Regions from separate parts of the Kluyvera fluvialis genome, predicted to be linked through region 2. Evidence: predicted binding sites of a transcription regulator. Region 2 holds the regulator's gene; each other region holds the start of a gene.
The links. The regulator CRP, encoded in region 2, controls carbon source genes, mostly activating them, when cyclic AMP is high. The targets are predictions, from matches to a motif close to ATGTGANNNNNNTCACAT.
Positions count from the first base shown of each region.

Region 1: the regulator CRP is predicted to act here: its motif matches at 1,750-1,767, upstream of epd (erythrose-4-phosphate dehydrogenase).
Region 3: the regulator CRP is predicted to act here: its motif matches at 1,522-1,539, upstream of udp (uridine phosphorylase).
Region 4: the regulator CRP is predicted to act here: its motif matches at 1,235-1,252, upstream of AC6I4B_RS07495 (YfcZ/YiiS family protein).

Region 1 covers NZ_AP046142.1:892,660-895,820, reverse strand. The annotation lists gene pgk (phosphoglycerate kinase) at 1-489, opposite strand, end outside; gene epd (erythrose-4-phosphate dehydrogenase) at 529-1,557, opposite strand; gene AC6I4B_RS04320 (PTS transporter subunit EIIC) at 2,263-3,161, shown strand, end outside.
Region 2 covers NZ_AP046142.1:414,116-417,276, reverse strand. The annotation lists gene AC6I4B_RS01930 (YheU family protein) at 1-4, shown strand, start outside; gene AC6I4B_RS01925 (phosphoribulokinase) at 67-936, shown strand; gene AC6I4B_RS01920 (OsmC family protein) at 986-1,390, opposite strand; gene crp (cAMP-activated global transcriptional regulator CRP) at 1,695-2,327, shown strand; gene AC6I4B_RS01910 (YccS/YhfK family putative transporter) at 2,376-3,161, shown strand, end outside.
Region 3 covers NZ_AP046142.1:4,683,100-4,686,260, forward strand. The annotation lists gene rmuC (DNA recombination protein RmuC) at 1-495, opposite strand, end outside; gene udp (uridine phosphorylase) at 636-1,397, opposite strand; gene AC6I4B_RS22110 (dienelactone hydrolase family protein) at 1,635-2,447, shown strand; gene AC6I4B_RS22115 (anaerobic sulfatase maturase) at 2,486-3,161, opposite strand, start outside.
Region 4 covers NZ_AP046142.1:1,553,880-1,557,040, forward strand. The annotation lists gene fadL (long-chain fatty acid transporter FadL) at 1-985, opposite strand, end outside; gene AC6I4B_RS07495 (YfcZ/YiiS family protein) at 1,358-1,642, shown strand; gene fadI (acetyl-CoA C-acyltransferase FadI) at 1,826-3,136, shown strand; gene fadJ (fatty acid oxidation complex subunit alpha FadJ) at 3,136-3,161, shown strand, end outside.

The sequences.
Region 1 (3,161 bases), 480 kb from region 2:
TGCGCACGCTACATCAGCAAATTTGCCGATACCGTGGGTAGACGCCTGAGCGCGGTGAGCAGTACCGAATGCATCCATCACGAACACGTCGCACAGTGCAGCGTATTTTTTGGACAGCGCTTCGTCGTCTTTCTTCTCGCCTTTGTTAAAGCGAACGTTTTCCAGAACAACCAGTTCACCGTCAGCCACTTCTACGCCGTCCAGGTAATCTTTTACCAGACGAACCGGGTTAGACAGTTTGTCTTTCAGGTAATTAACAACCGGCAGCAGAGAGAATTCTTCGTTGTACTCGCCTTCGGTCGGACGACCCAGGTGAGAAGTTACCATGACTTTCGCGCCCTGTTTCAGAGCCAGCTCAATGGTCGGCAGAGAAGCACGGATACGCGCATCGCTGGTCACTTTCCCTTCTTTAACTGGTACGTTCAGATCCGCACGGATAAAAACACGTTTACCAGCAAGATCCAGATCGGTCATCTTAATTACAGACATGGTGAATCCTCTCGTTGATACTTAAAGTTTTGCCGACGCTCAAGCGTCGAGCCTGAAACCAATAGCTGCCATTGCTAACGTGGTGTCGAGCATCCGGTTAGCAAAGCCCCATTCGTTATCACACCAGACCAGTGTTTTGATCAGATGTGCGCCACTGACTCGCGTCTGCGTACCATCAACAATGGCACTGTGCGGGTCGTGATTAAAATCAGTTGAGACCAACGGTAATTCCGTATAGTCAACTATACCATGAAATGCACCCTGTGCTGCTTTTTGCAGCAACTGGTTGACTTCATTTGCTTTTACTGGCTTTTTCACCGTCACGCTAAGGTCAATTGCCGTCACGTTGATGGTCGGCACGCGCACCGCGATTGCCTCAAAACGGTCACTAAACTGCGGGAAAATTCGAGCAATGCCCGCAGCAAGTTTAGTATCTACCGGAATGATCGACTGGCTAGCCGCGCGTGTACGGCGTAAATCCGGGTGATAGGCGTCAATCACCTGCTGGTCATGCATCGCGGAGTGGATAGTCGTGACCGTTCCCGATTCAATGCCGTAGGCATCATCCAACAATTTGATGACGGGAATGATGCAATTCGTGGTGCAGGAGGTGTTGGACACAATACGGTGTTCCGCACGCAACTCGTGTTGGTTAACCCCATACACCACGGTGGTGTCGAGATCATTGCTGCCAGGATGTGAAAAGAGCACTTTCTTCGCGCCTGCGGCGATATGCGCTTCACCATCAAGACGGCTACCGTATACACCGGTGCAGTCGAGAACCACATCAACCGACAGTTCACGCCAGGGGAGCGCCTCGATAGAGCGCTCATGCAGAAGACGGATAACGTCGTCGCCAACGTAGAGTTGTTCACGCTCCTGGCGAACATCCCAGGCAAAGCGGCCATGGCTGGTATCGTACTTCAACAAATGCGCGATACCCGCTGCATCTGCCAGCTCATTGATTGCCACTACGGTGATTTCCGCACGGCGTCCGGATTCATATAAAGCACGAACCACGTTACGTCCAATGCGACCGAAGCCATTAATCGCTACGCGTACGGTCATAGGTCTCCTGCAAGGTTATCCCGGTGCAAAGTGGCTGACAGAGTAATCCAGCCAAACGCTGAGGGAAACCTCACCTGCCACAAACAGTGACTGATTGGTTAAATGTCGAACACTTAATCGACTGAAACGCTTCAGCTAGAATAAGCGAAACAAGGAATAAAAGGAATGATTGTCCAGACAAACACGCCAGTTATCTGACGCGCGTCACATTTTCACAGGAATAATCGCCGACAAAAATTCCATTCCGCGCGGGCGTACCACTCTCGGCTTCAACCCTGACATTCAACGTAACCCAGTGAAGTTCTCATTTATCTAAACATTGCTAATATTATTAGCATCGATTTATCTTATCGCCATGCCGGTCACAAAATCCCCTTTATAGCGTGATAGACTCATCTGCCACTATAAAACAGCCTGCAATTATTTTTTCACTCATAAATAAAAGACATTAATCGCATCAATTAAAAACGCCTTAAAACCATTCAGTAAGAAAATATTTTGACGTTATAAATGCATTCATATAACTGGAATTCATTCACGTCTTGCCCGTTCAAAATATTCACAAGGATGATTAATGAAGCAACAGATGCAAATGATTGGACAAGCCATGCTAGTCCCCATATCAATCATTACGATTGGCTCAATGTTTATGGGTTTTGGCAGGCTTTCACCAATAAAGAGACGCTGGACGCATTAAATTTAGGAATGTTATTTAAACCAGACTCTCTCTGGTTTATTGCATTTAGCGTAATGAAAGCGACCGGCGATGTCGTATTTCGCAACCTTCCCCTCTTTTTCTCGATTGGCGTCGCATTTGGTTTAGCGAAAAAAGAGAAAGCCTGGGCGGCGTTTTCCGGCGCCGTGTGTTTTATGTCGATGCACTACATCCTCAGTACATTGCTGACGTTAAAAGGGATTAGCGCACAAACGACGACCGCAGACTGGTTTATCGCTCAACAACATCTCGATCCCGTCGCGGTGGTACAGCAGGCGTCCATTTTCACCACCGAACTGGGTATGTTCACTTACCGAATGAGCGTGTTTGGCGGAATGGCGGTAGGGCTTGTCACCGCCTGGCTGCACAACCGCTTATACAACGTCAAACTGCCGCTGGTGCTCTCCTTTTTTGCCGGTACGCGCACCGTGCCAATTGTTACGCTGGTCGCCGGTTCGCTGATGGGCTGTGTTCTCTATATCGTCTGGCCGCCCATTGGTTGGGTGCTTGCGCAGTTCAGCAAAATGATCGGCGACTCCGGGATGTTCGGCACTTTTATCTGGGCCGTTGCTGATAAATCACTGCTGCCGGTCGGCCTGCATCACTTAATTACCACGCCAATACGTCTGACGGAACTGGGCGGTTCTCTGGAGGTATGCGGTAACCTGGTTAGCGGCACAACCAATATCTATATGGCGCAGTTGGGCTGTAACGAAACGACCGAGCTACTGGTTCGGGGCTTTCAGTCCGGCCGCGTAGTGACGCACTTTGGCGCCCTGCCTGGCGCCGCACTGGCGATATACCAGTGCTCCCGCTCTCAGCACAAAAAAGTCGTTGCCGGTCTGTTGTTACCTGTAGTTGCGACCATGATGTTATTTGGCGTAACCGA
Region 2 (3,161 bases):
TTAACGATAACGACGGGTGACAGCAGGCGCTTTCGCGTTCTGTCGCCTGTTCAGGGAGTTATTCGCATGTCTGCCAAACATCCAGTTATTGCTGTTACCGGCTCCAGCGGAGCGGGAACCACCACCACCAGCCTGGCCTTTCGTAAAATATTTGCCCAGCTCAACCTGCGTTCAGCGGAAGTTGAAGGCGACAGTTTCCATCGTTACACCCGCCCAGAAATGGATATGGCCATTCGTAAGGCTCGTGATCTGGGCCGTCATATCAGCTATTTCGGCCCGGACGCCAATGACTTCGGCCTGCTTGAACAAACCTTTCGAGAGTACGGCCTGAGCGGTAAAGGGCAGTCGCGTAAATATCTGCATACCTACGATGAAGCCGTACCGTGGGATCAAGTACCGGGGACGTTCACCCCCTGGCAGCCATTGCCGGAACCCACCGATGTCCTGTTCTATGAAGGGCTGCACGGCGGCGTAGTGACGCCACAGCATGACGTCGCACGTCATGTTGATTTGCTGGTTGGCGTAGTGCCTATCGTCAACCTGGAGTGGATTCAGAAGATGATTCGCGACACCAGCGAGCGTGGGCATTCGCGTGAGGCGGTGATGGACTCCGTAGTGCGCTCAATGGAAGACTACATCAACTACATTACTCCGCAGTTCTCGCGCACCCATATCAACTTCCAGCGAGTGCCAACGGTCGATACCTCTAACCCGTTTGCTGCGAAAAGCATTCCATCACTGGATGAGAGTTTTGTGGTCATTCACTTCCGCAACCTGGAAGGGATTGACTACCCGTGGCTGCTGGCGATGCTGCAAGGCTCGTTTATCTCGCATATGAATACGCTGGTCGTTCCCGGCGGCAAGATGGGGCTGGCGATGGAGTTGATTATGATGCCGCTGGTACAGCGGTTAGTGGAAGAGAAGAACAACGCCTGAATCATCACGATTGCCCGATAGGCAGGACGCCGCCGGGCAATCACGGATATCAGCCTTCAATCACTTCGTATGAGTGCGTGATGTTGACAGCTTTACCCAGCATCAACGCCACTGAGCAGTATTTCTCCGCCGACAGGTCAACCGCGCGTGCAACAGCCGCATCTTTCAACTCTTTACCGCTCACAATGAAGTGCAGGTTGATGTGCGTGAACAGGCGCGGTGCTTCTTCGCGGCGTACGGAAGTGAGCTTTACTTCGCAGTCAGAAACGTCATAGCGGCCTTTTTGCAGAATAGACACCACGTCAATTGCGCTACAACCACCGGCCGCCATTAGCACGATTTCCATCGGGCTTGGCGCTTTATCGCCAGAGTTGCCGTCCATCAAAATTTGGTGGCCAGAAGCCGACTCACCGAGGAAGGTCATCCCCTCAACCCATTTCACACGCGCTTGCATAATATTTAACTCCCAGGTTGCAATTTTCTTCCCAGATTACGCGCACATAACAAATCTCGCAACGGAAGGCGATCGCCGTCATGCTGAAGCGAGACACCAGGAGACACACGGCTCAAGCTATGCTAAAACAGTCAGGATGCTACGGTAATACATAAACGTACTGCATGTATGCAGAGGACATCACATTACAGGCTGCGGCAATATTCGACAGCCGACTTCCCAGGTAACGGGAAGGATACTATTGCAACCGGTGGCTGCAATGTTTTTGCCGCCGGAAAGAGCTTATAACAGAGGATAACCGCGCATGGTGCTTGGCAAACCGCAAACAGACCCGACTCTCGAATGGTTCTTGTCTCATTGCCATATTCATAAGTACCCCTCGAAGAGCACGCTGATTCACCAGGGTGAAAAAGCAGAAACGCTGTATTACATCGTCAAAGGCTCAGTGGCTGTACTCATCAAGGACGAAGAAGGGAAAGAGATGATCCTCTCTTACCTTAACCAGGGCGATTTTATCGGCGAGTTAGGCCTGTTTGAAGAAGGCCAGGAACGCAGCGCGTGGGTACGGGCAAAAACCGCTTGTGAAGTTGCTGAAATCTCTTATAAAAAATTCCGTCAGCTGATTCAGGTTAACCCAGACATCCTGATGCGTCTCTCTTCGCAAATGGCACGTCGTCTGCAAGTCACGTCTGAAAAAGTCGGCAACCTGGCATTCCTGGACGTGACAGGTCGTATCGCACAGACGCTGCTGAACCTGGCAAAACAGCCGGACGCCATGACTCACCCGGACGGTATGCAGATCAAAATCACCCGTCAGGAAATTGGTCAGATCGTGGGCTGCTCCCGTGAAACAGTGGGCCGTATTCTGAAAATGCTGGAAGATCAAAACCTGATCTCCGCACACGGCAAAACGATTGTCGTTTACGGTACTCGCTAATCCTTTAAAACGGCGTATTGTTCCAACGGTACGCCGTTTTTGTCTCTTATGTGGCGCAGGCTGATTTACCACCCGGAAGTCAACTATGCACTGCGGCAAACGCTGGTGTTATGTTTGCCGGTCGCCATTGGCCTTATCTTCGGCCATCTTCAACAAGGTCTGCTGTTTTCGCTGGTTCCCGCCTGCTGCAATATTGCCGGTCTTGATACCCCGCATAAACGTTTTTTCAAACGCCTGATTATTGGCGGCTGTCTGTTCGCCGGATGCAGTCTTGCCGTTCAGTTGTTGCTGGCGCGCGAGGTTCCGCTACCGTTGATTCTCAGCGGGCTGGCGCTGATTTTGGGCGTAACGGCGGAGATAAGCTCCCTGCACGGGCGGCTGCTGCCGGCTTCGCTGATTGCCGCTATTTTTACCCTCAGCCTGGCTGGTAATATGCCCATTTGGCAGCCGCTGCTTATCTACGCACTCGGCACGCTGTGGTATGGATTATTCAACTGGTGGTGGTTTTGGATTTGGCGCGAGCAGCCGCTGCGCGAGTCACTAAGCCTGCTCTACCGCCAGCTCGCCGACTATTGCGAAGCAAAATATAGCCTCCTGACGCAGCACACCGACCCCAACACCGCGCTGCCGCCGCTTTTAAGCCGCCAGCAAAAGGTGGTTGACCTTATTTCTCAGTGTTATCAGCAGCTACACATGCTGGCGGCAAACCAGAATAACGATTACAAACGCCTGCTGCGCGCCTTCCAGATTGGCCTTGATCTACAGGAGCACATTTCGGTGAGTCTGCATCAGCCAGAGGAGGTGCAAAAACTGGTCGAACGTAGCCACGCTGAG
Region 3 (3,161 bases), 700 kb from region 2:
GCGCGCTTCCTGACCAAAACTCTCCTGAACTTGGCGGCGAAAACCGTCTAGCTGCTCGCGCAGCGGCGTCAGCAGGCCATGCAGGCTCTGCCGGTTTTGCTCATCAACGCGCCGGTTGCTCTGCTCAAAAATACGGTTGGCGAGGTTTTCGAACTGTTCGCTCAGGCGCTGCTCGCTATTGAGCATCAGACGGTATTTTTCATCGCCGTGCTGCCGTGTCGTCTCCAGAAGCGTTGTGACTTCACGCAAGTCAACTTCCAGCGAGGAGTTAATCTCCCGCAGGTTACGCAGCTCGTTATTAAGCAGCTCACACTCTTCACGCCAGTGCGCGTTCTGGGCGATTTGCTGCTTTGCGGCGCTCAGTTCGCCATAGATATCACGCTCTTCCGCCAGTTGTTCGGCCCGCTGCTGCGCCACGCGATAGCTCGCCGCCAGCCAGCCAATCGCCACGCCTGCCAGCGCCACCAACGCATAAATCACCACGGCAATATCCACAATGCCTCCTGCTTAAACCTACTATCAGCACAAAATAGAATTGTGCTGTATAAACGTCCAGTTTTAAAGCAGTTTCCTGCGAGCATCTACGCAAAAAGAAAAAGGCCGAACAAGTCGGCCTTTTTTGATGAAAAGCAGAATTACAGCAGGCGGCGCGCTGCTTCCACCACGATTTTCACCGCGTGGCTTTCCGTTTTCTTCATCGTCTCAGCGTTAGGAATTTCCTGCTGGGTACGGTTCACGATAACACCGGCAACCATCCCGGCGCGCAGGCCCTGGCTGGAGCACATGGTCAGCAGCGTTGCTGATTCCATTTCGTAGTTCATCACGCCCATCGACTGCCACTCTTCCATGGAGCCTTTAAAGCGGTTAACCACGCGACCAGAGAAGGTGTCGTAGCGTTCCTGGCCTGGATAGAAGGTGTCTGAAGACGCAGTTACGCCCACGTGAGTGGTCGCGCCAACGGATTTCGCCGCTTCAACCAGTGCGGTAGTACACGCGAAGTCTGCTACCGCTGGGTATTCCATTGGTGCAAAGTGCAGGCTCGCGCCATCAAGACGGACGGATGCCGTCGTGACCAGCACATCACCCACATTAATGTTCGGCTGAATAGCGCCGGTCGTGCCAACACGCAGGAAGGTGCGGATGCCGAGCTGAGCCAGTTCTTCAACCGCGATAGACGTCGATGGGCCGCCGATACCGGTAGAACAAACAATCACTGGCTTGCCATCAAGCTCTGCACGCCAGGAGGTGAATTCACGATGAGATGCCAGTTTTACCGGCTTTTCCATCAGCGCGGCGATCTTTTCCACACGCTCCGGGTCACCGGGGACGATTGCCAGCGTAGCCCCTTGTAAATCGTTTTTAGTGAGGCCGAGATGAAAAACATCAGACTTGGACATAAAGAACTCCTCTGTGGTTCAGTTTTGTCAGAAGAAGCAAAAATGTACTTTATAGAAGACCACAACTCTTTTTCGTGATTACCATCACTAAGAATTAAAAATGTTACATTAAATTTCGCGCAATTAGTGAGTTACATCACATTAACAAGTTATTGTTATTACCTGCTGCACAAAAATACGCCGCATTCAGGCACTGTGATTCGGCTATGAGTTCATTAAAAGGGTACGGAGAATGCCATGACAATCAACAAACAACCCGGATTTGCACCTGCTGCTTCGCCTCATGCCACGACCGCCGTTCATACGCCCGACGAGACCATCGCGGCGGGAGAAACGTCGATTCCTTCTCAAGGTGAGATGCTCCCAGCCTTTTACGCACAGCCAAAACATCGCGATGCGCCTCTACCGGTAATCATCGTAGTGCAGGAGATTTTTGGCGTCCATGAGCACATTCGTGATATTTGCCGTCGTTTAGCGCTGGAGGGGTATCTGGCGGTCGCGCCGGAGCTGTATTTCCGCGAGGGCGATCCAAATGATTATGCCGATATTCCTTCACTTTTCAGCGGGCTGGTCACAAAAGTGCCCGATGCCCAGGTGCTGGCCGATCTCGATCACGTGGCAAATTGGGCCGCGCGCAACGGCGGTGATGCCAGCCGTTTGTCGATAACCGGTTTTTGCTGGGGCGGGCGAATTGCATGGCTGTACGCCGCACACAACCCGCAGTTAAAAGCGGCGGTGGCCTGGTATGGACGTCTGCTGGGTGACAAAACGTTAAATAACCCGAAGCATCCGGTCGATGTCGCAGTCGATCTCAGCGCGCCAGTGCTGGGTTTATACGGTGGGCAAGATACCGGTATTCCGCTTGAGTCAGTAGAAACCATGCGCCAGGCGCTGCGAGCCGCCAATGCGACAGCGGAAATCGTAGTATACCCGGACGCTGGTCATGCGTTTAATGCCGATTACCGCGCGAGCTATCACCAGGAGTCGGCGCAAGATGGCTGGCAGAGGATGCTGGCGTGGTTCGCGCAATACGCTGGGAAAAAAGCCTAACTTCGCAACGCCGCTTTTATCATGGCGGCGTTTTCCCCTCATGCTGCGCCGCAGCATTTCTTATATTTTTTGCCGCTACCGCACGGGCAAGGATCGTTACGAGAGATATCCACCGGCGCTTTTCGCGCCTCTTGCGCCAGCCATGACATAATCGCCGAGGCCGGATAGCCATTCTCCAGTAATTGCTGGCAAACATTCATATACGGCGCAATATGCTGGAAAAAATGCTTATAGCCCGCGCATAAATAGTTATGCCCCGGCAGGCCACCTGGCGAAACGGAAAAGCGGTGTTTGGGGCAGCCGCCGTGGCAGGCAAAGCGGAAGTCACAGCGCTGGCAATCCGTCGTCAGCCGCTCTTTTTTCGCCAGCCCAAATGCGATGGCCTGTTCGCTATTGTTGAGCGTTTGAATACTTGTTTGGTGGATATTGCCCAGTTTGTGCTCGGGATAAACATAGTGATCGCAGTTATACAAATCACCGTTCGACTCTAGCGCAAAGGCATGTCCACAGGTTTCAGAATGGACACACAGCACCGGAGGCTGCCCAGCCCAGGCCGCCAGCGCGACGTCAAACATTTGCACATAAACGCTATCGACATCGCGGCGTACCCAAATGTCGAAAATTTGGCACAGAAACTCGCCAAACTGCCACGAAGGCACTGTCCACGGAGCCAGTTTTGCCGCGCTCTCGCCCGGCAGCACCAGTTGCAGGACA
Region 4 (3,161 bases), 1.1 Mb from region 2:
GGCCGTTTTTACCCGTCGCTTTCAGCTCCTGGAACTGACTCCAACTGGTATACGCCATGCTGTAGTGGATGGCCCACTGTGGCGCGATACGGTTGTAACCGGAGATTTCCCACATTTCTGGTAAGTGCAGAGACAGAGAACCGCCGATAGTCTGGCCGTTGGTACCGTACGGCAAGCCAGGGATGCCGCTACCTGCGAGCAGTCGGTTGCCCATGCTGGTGATGGAACTCTTATAATCGCCGTCGAAGTCAATCTTCACTTCAGAGCGATAAGTCAGGCCCCAACGGTTATCTTTATCCAGCTCATACAAAATACCGGCGTTCCAGCCGTAGCCCCACTCGTCGCCTTTCAGGTGCGCAATTTGTGAGTCTGGGCCAGTCACCCCAACCAAAGAGCCTGCGCCTGGTGGTACGAGCGCGCTGGCTTCACCGGCATAACGCTCAATTTTCGCTTTAGCGTAAACGGCATCAAAGCCCAGGCCAAAGCTAAAGTGATTGTTCAGACGGTATGCACCGCTCAGGTTCAGGTTGACCGTTTGCAGGTCGGTTTTACCGCCGTACATACCGGCTGCATAACTGTTGTTGAACTCTGTTGCCAGGCCATAGTTAGAGGTGACAGAAGCGCCCCAACCGAATTGATCATTGATAGGCATGACAAAGTGAACGTTCGGTACCCATGCCGTTGGAGCAATATTGTCGGCATCCGTACTTTTACCGGAAAGCGGTGATTTACCTGAAATATTAACATCAGGATCGATAAAGACCGCACCTGCAGAAAACGTTGGGCGATCAAACATCATAATCAGCGCAGGGTTACGGCTGGCATTACCCGCATCGTCAGCGATAGCGCCTTCGCCAGAATAGGCACGGCCCAGACCAGAGGACGAAAATTCATTAAGTTGAAAACCTGCTGACCAGGCTTGGGATGAAACAAGTGCCACTGCAATAGCAAGAGCAGACTTCGTATAACGGGTTTTTTGGCTCATGACCATAACCTCATTGAGTTATTTTTATACAAACAATGTTACACGTAGTAACAGAAGCGCGAAGTGTAGGGGCTGGGCTACAACTTAGAAAGCAGACCAGTGACGAGAGTATAGGTCTGACCAGCTTAGATGTTGCAATGTTGTTTATTAATATTTTCAAAGATGTTGTTTGAAACGAGATCTGGTTGGCAAAAATGCGGGGTTGGTCATAGGGCTCGATAGGCCAAAATTGTTTTAGATCATTTTTAATTGTGATTTCGGTCACTTATCGCTTTTCTACACATTAACAACTGGAGACAGAGTGCGGGCGGGCGTAAAATAGGCACATAGTTTATCTGGCACCTTGAGTGCACAAAACAGAGGAAATCTGCAATGAGTAAATGTAGTGCTGATGAAACCCCAGTTTGCTGCTGCATGGATGTTGGTACCATCATGGACAACACCGACTGCACCGCATCTTACAGTCGCGTATTCGCTAACCGTGCTGATGCAGAAGCCACGCTGGCAGCGCTGAGTGAAAAAGCGCGTAGCGTAGAGTCTGATCCGTGCAAAATCACCGCTGACTTCAAAGAAGTAGAAGGTGGCGTACAGCTGGATATCGACTTCGTATTCTGCTGCGAAGCAGAAACGCTGATCTTCCAACTGGGTCTGCGTTAATCGCACCTCGCCCAGCGCATCTCTCAACGCCCCTGTTGTTAACGCAACAGGGGCGTTTTCTTTTGTTCTCAATGTGTTTTAGCTCTCAAATTTCTCGCTCTGTGATTGGCTAAGTGTAAAAAATTAGTTAAAACCGTTATCAGGTCAGACCACTTAGTTGTTATCTGTTAACAGGGGAAAGTTATGAGTCAGGCGATACCGCTAATTACCCGCCAGGGCGATCGCATTGCTATTGTCAGTGGGTTACGTACCCCGTTTGCCCGTCAGGCGACCGCTTTTCACGGCGTTCCCGCTGTGGATCTGGGGAAGATGGTGGTGGGCGAAATGCTGGCGCGTAGCGAAATAGCCCCGGAGGTTATTGAACAACTGGTCTTTGGTCAGGTTGTTCAAATGCCTGCTGCGCCCAATATTGCCCGCGAAATTGTGCTCGGCACAGGGATGAACGTTCACACCGACGCGTATAGCGTCAGCCGTGCCTGTGCGACCAGTTTCCAGGCCGTTGCCAATGTGGCTGAAAGCCTGATGGCAGGAACCATCCGCGCCGGTATTGCCGGTGGCGCAGACTCTTCCTCAGTATTGCCGATTGGCGTCAGCAAAAAACTGGCTCGTACGCTGGTGGATGCCAACAAAGCCCGCACCTTAGGGCAGAAACTCAAACTCTTTTCTCGTCTGCGTCTGCGCGACTTAATGCCTGTGCCACCTGCTGTAGCGGAGTATTCCACGGGGCTACGCATGGGCGACACCGCTGAACAGATGGCGAAAACCTACGGTATTACGCGTGAGCAACAGGACGCGCTGGCGAACCGTTCTCATCAGTTGGCGGCACAGGCCTGGGCTTCTGGAAAACTGAGTGATGAAGTGATGACGGCCTACGCGCCGCCGTATCGAAACCCGCTGGAGCAGGACAATAATATTCGTGCGAACTCCACGCTTGCGGATTACGCCAAACTGCGACCGGCGTTTGACCGCCAGCACGGCACGGTGACGGCAGCAAACAGCACACCGCTGACCGACGGCGCGGCGGCAGTTATCCTGATGACTGAATCGCGAGCGAAAGAACTGGGGCTGATACCGCTGGGCTATCTGCGCAGCTATGCCTTTACCGCCATTGATGTCTGGCAAGACATGCTGCTGGGGCCGGCTTGGTCAACGCCGCTGGCGCTGGATCGAGCGGGGATAACCTTTGCTGACCTCACGCTTATCGACATGCATGAAGCTTTTGCCGCCCAAACGCTGGCGAATATTCAATGCCTGGCAAGCGAGAAATTTGCCCGTGAAGTTCTGGGGCGCAGTCATGCAACTGGCGAAGTCGATGAGAGTAAATTCAACGTGCTGGGTGGGTCAATTGCTTACGGTCACCCCTTTGCGGCGACCGGCGCGCGGATGATCACCCAAACGCTTAATGAACTGCACCGTCGGGGCGGCGGATTTGGGCTAGTCACCGCCTGTGCTGCGGGTGGGCTGGGCGCGGCGATGGTTCTGGAGGCTGAATAATGGATATCAAATCTGCATTTACGCT